2 regions of the Pyruvatibacter mobilis genome follow, and region 1 is predicted to be linked to the other one. Evidence: predicted binding sites of a transcription regulator. Region 1 holds the regulator's gene; the other holds the start of a gene.
What was found. Region 1 encodes LexA, which represses DNA repair genes until DNA is damaged. Its sites were predicted from a motif close to TGTTCNNNNTGTGTTCNG; they were not measured.
Positions count from the first base shown of each region.

Region 1 (7,426 bases):
CCTTGGCCTCAAGCCCCTTCACCCAGATGTCGAGGATCTCAAGCGAGGTCTCGTGCGGGTGGGCGATGGCGACGGCGACGCCGCGCGCGCGGGCCTGCTGTTCCAGCGTGTCGAGCTGGGCGAGGAGGAAGTCCGGGCCTTCGCCGTGATCAAGAAAGATGTCGCGGGCGAGGAACGGCACGTCGTGGCGGGCGGCGGCAGCGCGGGCGACGCTGTTCGGCGTCGTAACGCTGTCAACGAAGACAAAGCCGCGCTCGGCTGCCCCGCGCATCACTTCAGCCATCAGCCGCCGGTCGGCGGTGGCGCGGCTGCCCATGTGATTGTTCATGCCGGCAATCGGCGCTACTTCGGAAATGTCCGCAATCTGACGGTCGAGCTTTGACCGCAGGCGGCTGGTGCTGTCCGCTGTCCGCAGCGCATCAGGGCCGGGATCGGCATCGCCGCGCGGCTCCATCGGCACATGCAGGAAAATCTCGTGGCCTTTGGCAGCCGCCGCCTGCGCCAGCGGGCGAGACACGCCGCCATAGGGCAGGAAGGACAGGGTCACTTCCTTCGGCAGCCGCAAGGCATGGGCCGAACGGTCCGGCGCCACGCCGAGATCATCGATCACCAGCGCGATGGCGGGCCGCGTGTCGCGTATCGGCACATCGCCGAGAGACGCAAGCGCCAGCAGCCCGCTCTTGCCGCTGGCCACCACGATGGGCGTGCGCTCAGGCGTCAGCCCGCGGCGGAAGGCGGGCCCCAGATCGAGCGGTGCGGCAGGCAGGGTGATTTCGGCAAAGACCATGCGCGGCGGGGCATCCTTCAGGGCCCGCTTACCCGGCGCGATGACGACCGGCGTTGGCACCGATGCAGCCCCCAGCGCCACCACGTGATCCTCAGCAGAGGGCGCGGCTGCGGTGCTGATCCGGGCTTCAGTCCGGTTCTGGGTCAACGCCGGTCCGCCCAGCACGGCACCGCCGAGCACCAGGCCCAGCGCGAACGGCATGACCAGGGCCAGCGGCGCACGCACGGGCCGGGGCACGGCAAAGGCGTGCTTCAGTCGATCCGTAAATGACCGGGCCTTTGCCACGCGCCTCTCATCCCCCAATCAGATGCGGGCCGCCCCGCATCATGTCCATTACCTGCCCAGATCGTGTGCCGACCATGTGCAGATCATGCGCATTAAGGTTTTATTAACACTACATGTTGTGGCGGACAATTCCATGCCGCGCCAAAAACCGCAGAAATCTGGGGATAGATCGCCCATTGCCTGTCATGGCGCGGCTTCGGGGCTGACCGCCCTGCCCGGCGCCGCGTCATCTGAGTCGGTGCCGGGCGTTCGGAAGCCCTCCGTGCAGGCCCCCGAGAGCTGCGGGTTTCCTTGCGTCGCGGCCATGGAGGCCCCTATATGTTGCCTCCGCACGTCCCGTCCTTCTCTGGAGCGCCGCCATGCTGCTGCTCATCGATAATTACGACAGCTTCACCTACAACCTCGTCCATTTCCTCGGCGAGCTTGGGGCGGAGGTGAAGGTCGTGCGCAATGACAAGATCACCGCCGACGAGGCACTGGCGATGAAGCCGGATGCCATCGTGCTGTCGCCGGGCCCGTGCGATCCGGACAAGGCCGGCATCTGTCTTGAACTGGTGGAGAAGGCCGCGGGCGAGGTGCCGATCATGGGCGTGTGCCTCGGCCATCAGACCATCGGCCAGATCTATGGCGGCGACGTGGTGCGCGCGCCGACGCTGATGCACGGCAAGATGAGCACCGTCCATCATGACGGCAAGGGCGTGTTCAAGGGCCTCAACAAGGATTTCGAGGCGACCCGCTATCACTCGCTGGTGGTGGACCCGGCCACCCTGCCCGACAGCCTGGAAGTCACCGCCCGGACCGATGACGGCATTATCATGGGGCTGCAGCACAAGACGCATCCGGTGCATGGCGTGCAGTTCCACCCGGAGAGCATCGCGTCCGAGCACGGCCACGCGCTGTTGAAGAACTTCCTCGACATGGCCGCGGACTTCAACGCCGCGCGGACCAAAGAACCGGCCTGACCAGGCCAGCCTGAACGGAAAACCGCATGAGCGACTTCAAGACCATCCTGGCCCATGTGGGCGCCGGCAACGCGCTTGACGCGGGCCACGCCAAGACCGCCTTCGAGATCATCATGTCGGGCGAGGCGTCCCCGGCGCAGATCGGAGCCTTTCTGATGGCCCTGCGTGTGCGCGGCGAGACGGTGGACGAGATCACGGGCGCTGCCAGTGTCATGCGCGAGATGGCGCTGCATGTGCCCGCCCCGGCCGATGCGATCGACACCTGCGGCACGGGCGGCGATGCGTCCGGCACCTACAATATTTCCACCGCCGTCGCCTTCGTGGCGGCGGGCGCGGGCGTCAAGGTCGCCAAGCATGGCAACAAGGCGCTCACCTCCAAGTCCGGCTCGGCGGATGTGCTGCGCGCGCTCGGTGTCAGGCTCGAGCTTGAGCCGGATGCCATCGCCCGCTGCATCGACACCGCAGGCGTCGGGTTCATGTTTGCCCCGCAGCACCATGCGGCGATGAAGCATGTGGGTCCGGTACGGACGGAACTTGGTACGCGGACGATCTTCAACGTGCTCGGCCCGCTCTCCAACCCCGCCGGCACCAGGCGCCAGCTCATCGGCGTCTATGACCGCGCCCTGTGCGAGCCGCTGGCGCATGTGCTGCAAAATCTCGGCGCGACCCATGCCATGGTGGTGCATGGGGACGACGGGCTCGACGAGATGACGACGACCGGCACCACCTATGTCAGCGAGCTGGCTGACGGTGTCGTGCGCAATTACGAGGTGGTGCCGGAAGATGCGGGCCTTGCGCGCGCCGCGGCGGCTGACCTTGTGGGTGGGGACGCCGGTGTTAATGCAGCAGCGCTGTCCGCCCTGCTTGACGGCAAGAAGGGCGCCTATCGCGATATCGTGGTGCTGAACGCAGCCGCCGCCCTTAAGGTGGCAGGCCATGCGGACACGCTGCAGGCCGGTGCCCGGCAGGCTGAAGCCGCCATTGACGGCGGCAAGGCGCGGGCTGCGCTTGACGCGCTGGTGACCGCCAGCAACCAGAGCTGATTTCAGGGCAAGTCACATGACCGACATTCTCACCCGCATCGCCGCCTACAAGCGCGAGGAAATCGAAGCCGCACGTCAGGCCGTGCCGCAGGCGGAGATGGAGCGTCGCGCCGCCGACGCCCCGCCCGTGCGCCCGTTTGCGGCAGCGCTGGAGAACAAGATGTCGTCCGGCTACGGACTGATTGCCGAGATCAAGAAGGCAAGCCCGTCCAAGGGGCTGATCCGGGCTGATTTCGACCCGCCGGCCCATGCCCGCGCCTATGAAGAGGGCGGTGCAGCCTGCCTGTCGGTCCTCACCGACACGCCGTCCTTTCAGGGCTGCACGGATTATCTCATTGCCGCGCGCGAGGCGTGTTCGCTGCCGGTCCTGCGCAAGGACTTCCTGTTCGAGCCCTATCAGGTGGCCGAGGCGCGTGCCATGGGGGCCGATTGCATCCTCATCATCATGGCCAGCACGACGGACGCGGAAGCCGCGGACCTTGCGGCCGCTGCGCGTGATTTCGGGATGGATGCGCTCGTTGAGGTGCATGACGGCGACGAGCTGACCCGCGCGCTCAAGCTGGATTGCCGAATGATCGGCATCAACAACCGCAATCTGCGCACCTTCGAGACGACGCTTGCCACCACCGAGGAGCTGGCACCGCGCATCGGTAACGACAGGTTGATTGTCGGCGAGAGCGGTATCGCCGACCATGATGATATTCTCCGCCTTGCCGGGTCAGGCGTGCGTGCCTATCTGGTCGGCGAAAGTCTGATGCGGCAGCAGGATGTTGCCGCAGCCACACGCGCCCTTCTTACCGGGCGCCCCTGAAGAAAGGATAAGATCCATAGCATCAGTTTCTCTCCCCGACGGTTACACCATCCGCCAGGCCCGCATGGACGAGGCCGGGCTCCTTCCTGATCTTGAAGACCGCGCCGCTGTGCTGTTCGGCGACAGCCCGCACCCCGCGGTCACGGATCATCCCCCCCATTCCACAGATGCCTATCGTGCCCATGTCCGGCTCGGCCTCGCCTTCGTGATGGCCGGTCCCGGTGACGTGCCGGTGGGCTTTGCGATCTGCGGTGTGCTCGACAACGCGCTTCACCTCTATGAGCTGGGCATGGACCCGGATCACGGCGGCAAGGGGCTTGGCCGGGCGCTGGTGGAGACGGTGGCCGCCGAAGCAAAGGCGCGCGGGCTTGAGGCCGTCACCCTGTCCACCTTCACCAATGTCCCGTGGAATGCGCCGTTTTACGAGACGGCGGGATTTCGTATCCTCGCGGAAACCGAGCTGACACCGGCTCTTATTCTCGTGGCCAACCACGAAGCGGAAGTCGGCCTCACCCATCGCTGCGTCATGCGGCGGGACATCTGACGCCAGGAGCATCTCCCGGATGACAAAAGACGGCCTGACCCATCTCGACGCCCGCGGCAACGCGGCCATGGTCGATGTCTCGGAAAAGGCCGTCACCAAGCGGGAGGCCGTGGCCGGCGGGCGTATCGCCATGTCGGCCGCGGCCTTCGCCGCGCTGGTGGACGGCACCGCGCCCAAGGGCGATGTCATTGCCACCGCGCGCATCGCCGGCATCATGGCTGCCAAGCGCACCAGCGACCTCATCCCCCTGTGCCATCCCCTGCCCGTCAGCAAGGCAGCGGTGGATTTCGATCCGGACCCGGAGCACCACGCGGTCAACGTGACGGCGACCGTGCGGACGACCGGGCAGACCGGCGTCGAGATGGAGGCGCTGACGGCCGCCAGCGTCGCTTGTCTCACGCTCTATGACATGCTCAAGGCCATCGACAAGACGATGGTCATTTCGGATGTCCGCCTGCTGAGCAAGTCCGGCGGCAAGTCCGGCGACTTCACCCGCGACGCCGGCTGATACCCGGCCTTCCCCGCGCCATCTCATTTGCCTGTTCCGCGTCCTGCCTTTAGCGCTTGACGGGTTTTGAGAACCAAACTAGAACATTTGCAGGGTTTTGGTTTTGTTCTGATTTGCATCAACTTGCGAACGAAACCGCAACCTTCCGGCAGCGCCGCATGCGGGCGGGCAGCCGGGGCATATGCCGGGCAGTCCGCTGCCCGGTCGCATCACAGGCCCGCCGGGCAGGCTGCGTCAGCAGCCGCTTTGGCATCCGGCGGGGATTGCGGGAGACATTGAGGCATGCTGACGCGCAAGCAGCACGAGCTTTTGACCTTTATCCACGAGCGTATCCGGGAGACCGGCGTGTCCCCCTCCTTCGATGAAATGAAGGAGGCGCTGGATTTGCGGTCCAAGTCCGGCATCCACCGGCTGATCACGGCGCTTGAGGAGCGCGGCTTCATCCGCCGCATGCCGCACCGGGCACGGGCGCTTGAAGTGGTGAAGCTGCCTGAATCCGCGGCACCTCAGGGCAGGGGCGCACCCGCCAAGCGCGGTTTCTCGCCCAGCGTGATCCAGGGCAGCCTGTCCGAACCCGCCCGCGTGCCGGACAATCACACCTCCGTGCCTGAAGGGGGCGACGCCCTGAGCCTGCCGCTGGTGGGCCGCATCGCTGCCGGTACGCCCATCGAGGCGCTGCAGGATGACAGCAACCATGTGGGCGTGCCTTCCAGCCTGCTCGGCTCCGGTGAGCATTACGCGCTCGAGGTGAAGGGCGATTCGATGATCGACGCCGGCATCTTCGACGGCGACATCGTGGTCATCCAGCGCTGCGACACCGCCGGCTCCGGCGAGATCGTCGTCGCGCTGATCGACCAGCAGGAAGCCACCCTGAAGCGCCTGCGCCGCAAGGGCGACACCATCGCACTCGAAGCCGCCAACCCGGCCTATGAAACCCGCATCTTCCCGTCCGAACGGGTCAAGGTTCAGGGCAAACTCGTGGGCCTCATGCGGCGCTACTAACCCCGCAGGCACAGCCGTTCCCCACGCCCCCACCCGCATCCCTCCGGCTTGACCGGAGGGCCCACTCGCTTCCGACGTGGGCACAGCGCTCGCGCCTGCTCTTTGGTCTTTCCCCAAGCGTCACCCCGCGACCTGATCGCGGGGCCCAGAGCCCCTCTGCACGGCCGGAGTGAGCCTCCCTGGATTCCGCGATCACGTCGCGGAATGACAGTGTGTGGTCTTATCCCTCCGGCAATGGCGGCGGGACGCGGTCTAGATCTGCCTGAGCGCTGTCTCGATTCCCTGCAGGCGCCGGTCCAGTTTTTCGAGCTGGCGGGAGCGGTCCGAGAGGTCGCTGAGATGCGCCTCGATGCGCAGCAGCACCTGCGTCATGTCGTGGGCCGGATCGCCTGTCAGTTGGGGCGGCGGCGGCGTGCGGCGGCGAAACCAGGAAAACAGTGCCATGGGTCTTCTCCCCTGCGGGTCCACGCGGATGACAAGGCTCACCCGCCTTTCCGGCGGAAGTATGGCCCGGGGTCCCAGGACTTGCGCGGTGCACAGTGCGACCAGGGCCGGTCGCCGATAAGATCGCAGGCGGCGATGACGCGCAGGCGCAGGCGCTGGCCCCCGTCCCCGTGTCCGCCCTCCTCCAGGTAAAGCGCCTGTGCCCCCCGGCGCGACAGCACGCCTCTGTCGATGATGAGAGGGGCCGCGCATCGCCGCGGCATGTAGAGCGGTGTCACCAGAATATCCGCCTGCTGACAGTCTTCCATCGCGGCCTGCCAGTTGCGCGCCAGGCTCACCGTGCCCAGCAGCGGATGGTCACGCACACAGCCCTGTCCGTCACAGCTGAATGCGCCCGCTGCCTCGCCCACATCACGCCGGTCCGCGTCCCGCCGCAGCCACACCTCGCCGCTGAAGCTGCCGGACCGGCTGCTGCTGAGGGTGAGCGTGCCGTCCGGCAGGCGCAGCCCCACGAGCTTTGCCTCCCGCTCGACCAGCATCACCGGCACCGGCGCCGTCACCGCAAGGACAATGCCGATCATCGGGCCCAGCACCCCGGCCCATCTGAGCCGCCCAGCCCAGATCACCATCCAGAGGCCACCAAGCGCCATGGCTGCCAGGGTCGTCTGGGGCATGGCGGGCAGCAGCGACACCGCCCCCGGCCAGGAGGCCACCTGATGGGCGACCCATAGGATTGCATGGATGCCCTGCCCCGCCACCCACAGGGGCAGGGCCTCAAGCCCGAGCGGCATCAGGATGAAGGCCACCAGCGCGGCGGGCATGACGATGAACCCCACAAGCGGCAGGGCCGCCAGATTGGCGACAAGGCCGAAATCCACCACCCGGTTGAAATGAAACGCGGCAAAGGGAAACGTGGCGAGCGACGCGACGATGGAGGTGAGCGCGATGCCGCCCAGATAGAGCGCCCCCCGCGCCGCCCAGCCGCGCTCCACCGCCGCCTGCGACAGGCGCGTGACCCAGCCGCGCGCGCCTTCATAGAA
Region 1 is NZ_CP051630.1:1,570,890-1,578,315, forward strand. It holds gene HG718_RS07475 (divergent polysaccharide deacetylase family protein) at 1-1,072, opposite strand, end outside; gene HG718_RS07480 (anthranilate synthase component II) at 1,432-2,034, shown strand; gene trpD (anthranilate phosphoribosyltransferase) at 2,061-3,077, shown strand; gene trpC (indole-3-glycerol phosphate synthase TrpC) at 3,094-3,888, shown strand; gene HG718_RS07495 (GNAT family N-acetyltransferase) at 3,953-4,432, shown strand; gene moaC (cyclic pyranopterin monophosphate synthase MoaC) at 4,452-4,940, shown strand; gene lexA (transcriptional repressor LexA) at 5,223-5,942, shown strand; gene HG718_RS07510 (hypothetical protein) at 6,195-6,386, opposite strand; gene HG718_RS07515 (ComEC/Rec2 family competence protein) at 6,425-7,426, opposite strand, start outside.

Region 2 (7,426 bases), 590 kb from region 1:
GCGCTGGACGGCTTCACCGGCTGCCCGCTCAAGGCGACCGCCAAGAATCTCGTCTTCGCCGATGGCAACAGCCAGGCGAAGATCATGCTGGTGGGGGAAGCGCCGGGCCGGGACGAGGATATTCGCGGCCTGCCCTTTGTCGGCCGGTCCGGCCAGCTGCTGGACCGCATGCTGGCGACAATCGGCCTCAGCCGCGAGACCGTCTATATCGCCAATGTGCTGCCCTGGCGGCCGCCCGGCAACCGCACACCGACCCCCGCCGAGGTGGCCATGTGCCTGCCCTTCATCCTGCGCCATATCGAGCTTGTGGCACCGGAGATCATCGTCTGCGTCGGCGGTGTGTCGGCGAAGGAGCTGTTCGGTATCACGACAGGCATCACCCGCCTTCGCGGCCAGTGGCGGGATTTTGATTCCGCAACGCTGGGTAGCGCAGGCAGCCACAAGGCTCCTGCCCTGGCAATGCTCCACCCGGCCTATCTGCTGCGCCAGCCGGCCCAGAAACGCCTGGCCTGGCGTGATCTGCTGAGCCTGAAGGCGCGGATTGCGGAGCTTGGGCTCGCCGTTTGACCTCATACCATCTGGCGCAACCGCCATCCCCTCAAGCCCGTCTTAACCTCGGGCTGGCATGGGACTCGCATCGGCCATTGGCAGAAGCTAGATTTGTATCTGACCGAAACAGGCAACGTGCCGGGGGGCCACATGCCAGATCGCGATATCACTGCAGACCATCACGGCAGGATGACATTCGGCCGCCGGACGGCGCTGACGTCACTTATCCTTGCGCCGTCGCGGGACACCCGCATGGCATCCTTCGTTGCCCGTGCCCGGACCATGGCACGGGCCACGGATCTTGAAGCGCGCCGGCAGCGTGAGGCCGCGCGCCTGCGCATGGCTGTCACCACAGCCCTTGTCGCGCTGGCGCTGCTGATCTCCGCTTTCACCAATATCGCCCGCGCCGATACAGTCGCACCCGTTCTCTCCGACGCCGACCGCACTGCCTATGCGCGCATCTTCCGCGCCCAGGAGGCCGGGGACTGGAAGACAGCAGACAGGCTGATCGACGGGCTCGAAGATGACGTGCTGATGGGCCATGTCCTGTTCCAGCGCTACATGCACCCCACCGCCTACCGCTCGCGCTACGCTGAACTGAAGACATGGCTGGCGCGCTACGCGGATCATCCGGGGGCGGATAAAATCCACAAGCTGGCGCTCAAGCGCCGCGGCGGAAGTGCCGCGCCCATGCGTCCGGTGCGCCGCGCCTACCGGCCCACCGCATATCACTCCGTCTATGCGGTTGCCGGGTCCAGCGCCGAAGGGCGCACCTCCTATGGCCGCACCATCGCCCGCAAGGTGCGCTCACTGATCTCGCGCGAGCGGCCGACCCAGGCGCTCGGCCTTCTGGAATCAGCCAAGGTGCGCAACCGCCTGGGGGCTGATGAGCGCGCCGCGCTGATGGCGCGCATCGCGTGGTCCTATTACGTGGAAGGCAAGATCACCAAGGCCTTCGCCATCGCGTCCGGCGTGGCTGAGAGCCACCGGCGGGATGCGCCGCTGGCTGACTGGTATGCGGGCCTTGCCGCCTGGCGGCTGGGCGACGTGGCCGCAGCCAACACCCATTTCGATGCTCTGGCGGGCAATGTGGGTGTGTCCGACTGGACGCGGGGTGCCGGTGCCTTCTGGGCGGCCCGTACCGCGCTCAAGCTGCGCGACCCGGCGGGCGCTGTCGCCCATCTTGAAACCGCTGCCGCCACCGGCATGACCTTTTACGGCCTGCTGGCCCAACGCCAGCTTGGCCGCACCCTGCAGGTTGAATGGTCGGACCCGGTGACCGATGTCGCCAGCCATTCGGCCCTGCTGCAGATCGACCAGGTGCGCCGGGGCGCAGCCCTTGCCGAACTTGGCATGCGTGACCTGGCGGAAGCAGAGCTGCGCCGGGCGCATGGGCGGCTTGACCCGTCGCTTGACCGCGCGCTGGCAGCCCTTGCCCGTGACCTTGACCTGCCCGCCACCCAGCTGGCCGTGGCGCTTGCCAGCCCGCAGCCCATCGGCGCGGCGCTGTTCCCGGTGCCGGACATCAAGCCCGAGGGCGGCTTTCAGGTGGATCGCGCCCTGCTGCTGGCCGTGGCCCGGCAGGAAAGCAAGTTCATCTCCGGCGCCACCAGCCGGGCGGGCGCTGCCGGGCTCATGCAGATCATGCCTGGCACCGCCTATCACATCACCCGCGACGCCAGTTACCGGCGCAACCGGGACCGCCTGCAGGATCCGGCCCACAATCTTGCCCTGGGGCAGACCTATCTGCAGGAGTTGATGAATTACGGAGAGCCCTACGGCAATCTGTTCCACATGGCGGTCGCCTACAATGCGGGCCCGGGCAATCTCAACCGCTGGCTCAAGCAGATCGGCCCCGCTGCCCAAGACCCGCTCACCTTCATCGAGAGCATCCCGGCCGCTGAGACCCGCGGCTATGTGGAGCGGATCATGACCAATCTCTGGCTCTACCGCCTCCGCCTCGGCCAGCCCTCCCCCTCCCTCGACCAGGCCGCCTCCGGCGACTGGCCCGTCTACGCCCCGGTAGAACGCGCCGGCGTCACCCTGCAAAACGCCTCCCGGCTCTAAGCAGCCGTCAGGCGCGCAGGCCAGCCGCAAGAGATCCTCCGGTCAAGCCGGAGGATGAGCGGCGTATTTGCGGCAAAGCCTTCAAGCAAAATCACCTCGCCCCCTTGGGGGAGAGGTCGGTGCGCAGCACCGGGTGAGGGGGATGGAAGGCAGCTGCCGGAAAAACCTCACATAAACGCCGCAGCGCCCCCTCACCCTCCCACGCGCTGACCGCGCGCGGGCCCCTCCCTCTCCCCCAAGGGGGCGAGGGAAAACAACCATCCACCGCCCTCCCCCGGCTTCACCGGTATATCCATGCCGCACGCTCTGATGGGCCCTCCGGTCAAGCCGGAGGGCGAGCGGATTTCTTGGCGGCCCCGCGCTCAACCGCTGAACGTGTCAAAGACCCCACCCCGTCGCAGAATGTGTGGACCCACCCCCAACCGCTTTCCCTCCGGCTTGACCGGAGGGCCTATCGGAGGCGGCGGATGCCCTCAGCCTTCCGCCACACGGCATGATCCGCGCCGCTGTCCACGTCGGACAGCTGCTCCAGCAGCGCCACGCGCGCGTCACCGAAATTGGCGAGGGTCTCGTCGCGCTCCCGGCCGCTGGACCAGGTGACGCCCTCAAACGGCCGCAACACACGCGGCAGGCGTTTCTGGCCGATGAGCCAGTATCCTCCGTCTACGGACGGCCCCATCACCGCATGATGACTGCCCAGCGCCTTGAACGCCGCGGTGATGTGGCGGCGGGAGATATCGGGAATGTCACTGCCGATGATGACCACCGGACCTGCTGGCGCCTGATCGAACACGCGCTGCATCCTGTCGCCGAGGTCCCCCTCCCCTTGCGGCACTACGGCATGGGCATCCTGCAGCCAGGGTGCGTCCGGCACGGCTTCCGTATCCGGGCTGGCGGCAATGATCGTGCGCCAACGCGGGTCCGCGCCGAGACGCCGGATGAGCCGCGCCAGCGCCACGCGGTAAAAGCGCGTCGCTTCCACATAGCCCACGTCGCGGGCCAGGCGCGTCTTCACGCGGCCAAGCACCGGCGTCTTGGCCATGATCACGAGGCTGTGCTGCATGAATGGGTCTGCCCTAGCGGCGGGAATAGATACGCGCGATGCGGTCCGGATTGACGCCGAGATAATAGAGCATCAGGCACATCGCATTGCGTGACGATCGCGCGAGGTAGCCGTCATTGAGGTAGCGCTCGGGGCTGGTGACGGCGGGCGTGCGCAGGAAGACGAGCCGCCTGCGGCCGATGCGGCGCACAAGGTCCACGTCTTCCATGATCTGGAACGGGCGGTAGCCGCCGAGTTCGTCATAGAGCTTGCGCGACACAAGCAGGCCCTGGTCGCCATAGGGCAGGCCGAACAGCCAGCAGCGCCAGGCCACCACGCGCTCCAGCATGCGGGCCCAGAAGGAAAAATCATCGAGCGCGAATTTGAACACGGCGGCGAAGCTCGTGCCCTTCTCACCGCGCTTTTCCAGCCGCTCCAGCAGGGTCTCCACTTCCTCGTCCCAGCCGGGCTGGAGCACCGTGTCGGCGTGCAGGAACAACAGCCATTCGCCGCGGGCCGCCTGGGCGCCGGCCGCAAGCTGCGTGCCGCGGCCTTTGGGCGCCTTCACGATCTTGGCGCCCGCCGTCTCCGCGATCCCCAGCGTGCCGTCGTCGGAGCCGCCATCGGCGATCACCACGTCCTTCACCAGCCCGCGCACGGTCGGGCGGATCAGGGCCGCCAGGGTGCGGGTCAGGCTCTTTTCGGCATTGAGAGTTGGAATCACGACGCTCAGCATGCGGCGCACTCTAGCGCCAAAATGCTGCGCCCGCGAAAGTCTGCGGATGTTAACCTAAATGTTCTTGTCTTGTTCTTATTGATATGATTTTATTCCTCACATGATGAGGACGGCGCACATGAACAGGATCGGCAACACGGTGCGGGCGGATGACACCCCCCAAGCCGCCGAGCCGGCGCGCGCCGCGACCATGCCGGTGTTCCCGCTGACTGCCCCCCAATCCGGTCAGCCGGGGACGCCTGCCTCCTTGCCCGCAGATGACAGGGGCCAACGCCCACCCCCACGCCCTGTCACCCGCCCTGTATTCGGGCCGGGCAGCAGCCTCCCCCCCAATGCCCTGAGGAAGCTGCAGGAGGCCGAGAAAGGTCGCGGCGCGCGTTCCAACCGGTCCGGGCGCTTCGAGCACCGGGCCGCGGAGGCGTTTGACGATGGATGGGACATTGAAGAGGACGACCGTCCGCTTCGCACCCATGTCAGCGACGAAGCGGCCCGGACCATCATCACCCGCAACCAGTCGCCGGACATTTCCTTCGACCGCTCCATCAATCCCTATCGGGGCTGCGAGCATGGCTGCGTCTATTGTTTCGCGCGGCCAACCCATTCCTATATGGGCCTGTCCGCCGGGCTAGACTTTGAGAGCAAGCTGTTTGCCAAGCCGAACGCTGCAAAGCTCCTGCGGCGGGAACTGGCGAAGCCCGGCTATGAGCCGCGGGTGATCGCCATCGGCACCAACACCGATCCCTACCAGCCCATCGAGCGGGAGCGGCGGATCACGCGCCAGGTGCTGGAGGTGCTGGCCGAGCACAAGCACCCGGTCGGCATCGTCACCAAGTCGGCGCTGGTCACCCGCGATATCGACATTCTGAGCGAGATGGCGCGGGAGGGCCTCGTCAAGGTGGCGATTTCCGTCACCACCCTGGACGGCAAGCTGGCGCGGGCCATGGAACCGCGTGCCTCGACGCCCGGGCGGCGGCTGGACGCGATCCGGCAGCTGTCGGAGGCGGGCATTCCGGCGGGACTCATGGTGGCCCCGGTGATCCCGGCGCTGAACGACCACGAGATCGAGGCCATCCTCAAGGCCGGTGCCCGCATGGGCGCGCGGGAAGCGGGCTATGTGCTCTTACGCCTGCCGCTGGAGATCAAGGACCTGTTCGCCGAATGGCTGGAGGATGTGACCCCCAACCGCGCGGCGCGGGTGATGAAGATCATCCGCGATATGCGCGGCGGCAAGGATTACGACGCCGAGTGGGGCAAGCGGATGACCGGTGCCGGGCCCTATGCGTGGACCATTTCGCGGCGCTTTGCGCTCGCCATGGAACGCTGCGGCCTGTCGCGCCAGCGCCTGCCCCTGCGGACCGATCTTTTCGAAGTGCCCGGCGGGGCACCGAAGCAGCTGGCGCTGCTGTGACACATATTCTCTGACATTACCTCCCAGTTCTTTTTTTACGGCGCATCCCGCGTCATGCTTCTTCTCACCCAACTGCATTGTCCTTTGCATTGTCCTTCACAGCGGGGCCGTTATGCTCCCGCGCCATGACCCGGATGTCCCATGCGCATGGTCCTGATTTCTCCCTCGAACTGGCGGCAGACCGCGCGCCCGTCTGCGGGGTGGACGAGGCGGGCCGGGGCCCCTGGGCCGGGCCGGTCGTGGCGGCCGCCGTCATCCTCGACCCGGACGCCATCCCCGAGGGCATCAACGACTCCAAGAAGCTCACCGAAGCGCGCCGTGATGCGCTGGCTTGCGACATACGCGCGTCAGCTCTCGTGGGGGTGGGCGCGGCGTCTGCGGACGAAATCGATCAGCTGAACATCCGCCAGGCGACCTTCCTCGCCATGCGCCGGGCGGTTGCCGCCCTGCCGCAACCACCGGCCCATGCGCTGGTGGACGGGCGGGACGCGCCGGACATCGGCTGCGCCTGCGAGGCCGTCATCAAGGGCGACGGGCGGTCCCTGTCGATCGCGGCCGCCTCCATCATCGCCAAGACGGTGCGCGACAGAATGATGGTGGAGCTCGACACCACCCTGCCCGGCTATGGGTTTGCCCGCCACAAGGGCTATGGCACCCGGGCGCACCGCGAGGCGCTTGCGCAGCTCGGCGTTACGCCTCATCACCGCCGCAGCTACGCGCCAATCCGCGCAATTCTTCAGGATGCGGACAGCCCTTCTTAATCCTTCACACGCGCCCACACGGGGCGGTGACAGGCTCTCACGGCGAGTTGACGCCGCGTGGCGTTGATCGCCCGCGCGGCGGCGTCCATATGGCGCGCGCTGCCGGCACAGGCCGACGGCCAACCATCGTGGAATGCCCGCCCGTTGGACTGGGAGGCGTCGCGCCACGCAACCTGGATAAGGATCTTTTCCATGAGCGCATCTGATGAACTGAAGAAGCTGGCCCCCCTCGGCGAGACCAAGCCCGACGTGATGAAGGCCTTTGTTGCTTTCGACACCGCCGTGATGGCTGACGGCGCCCTGCCGAAGAAGACCAAGGAACTGATCGCGGTCGCCGTGGCGCTGACGACCCAGTGCCAGTACTGCCTGGCGATCCACACCGACATGGCCAAGAAGGCCGGCGCCACCACCGAAGAACTGGCTGAAGCCTCCTTCGTGGCCGCCGCCCTGCGTGCCGGTGCCGCAATTACCCACAGCGCCAACCACGTGGTGGACGGCAAGTAAGGGACCGGCCTCAAAGCCTTTGTCCCAAAGGAGCGGCCGCGTCTTGCCTTCGGGCGTATCCAGGCGCGGCCGCTGACTTATCCACTGGCTGTGGATATTTACTGTTGACAAAATCGAATCGATTAGATTCCCGTTAACCTTGGTTAACACATTGAATCTTATAAAAGATTCTTGACGGTGATTCGTGTCTGACTCAAAATCCGCCCCAACAACAGGTTCCTTGGGGGGCGTATGCGTACCAAAAGCACCCGCACGACATCTCGTGCGGCCACCAGAAAATCCGTCTCGAAGTCTGCCTCGAAGAGCGTGTCCCGCACGGCGCCTCAGGCCCGGGCCGCTGCGCGCGCGCCGCTGCCGGT
Region 2 is NZ_CP051630.1:2,156,579-2,164,004, forward strand. It holds gene HG718_RS10035 (uracil-DNA glycosylase) at 1-567, shown strand, start outside; gene HG718_RS10040 (lytic transglycosylase domain-containing protein) at 802-2,616, shown strand; gene HG718_RS10045 (TIGR04282 family arsenosugar biosynthesis glycosyltransferase) at 3,068-3,679, opposite strand; gene HG718_RS10050 (TIGR04283 family arsenosugar biosynthesis glycosyltransferase) at 3,693-4,394, opposite strand; gene HG718_RS10055 (PA0069 family radical SAM protein) at 4,585-5,802, shown strand; gene HG718_RS10060 (ribonuclease HII) at 5,928-6,563, shown strand; gene HG718_RS10065 (hypothetical protein) at 6,560-6,757, opposite strand; gene HG718_RS10070 (carboxymuconolactone decarboxylase family protein) at 6,756-7,067, shown strand; gene HG718_RS10075 (site-specific DNA-methyltransferase) at 7,299-7,426, shown strand, end outside.
Region 2: HG718_RS10050 (TIGR04283 family arsenosugar biosynthesis glycosyltransferase) is a predicted target of LexA. The motif match lies at 4,454-4,471, and genes of this name have one in related genera.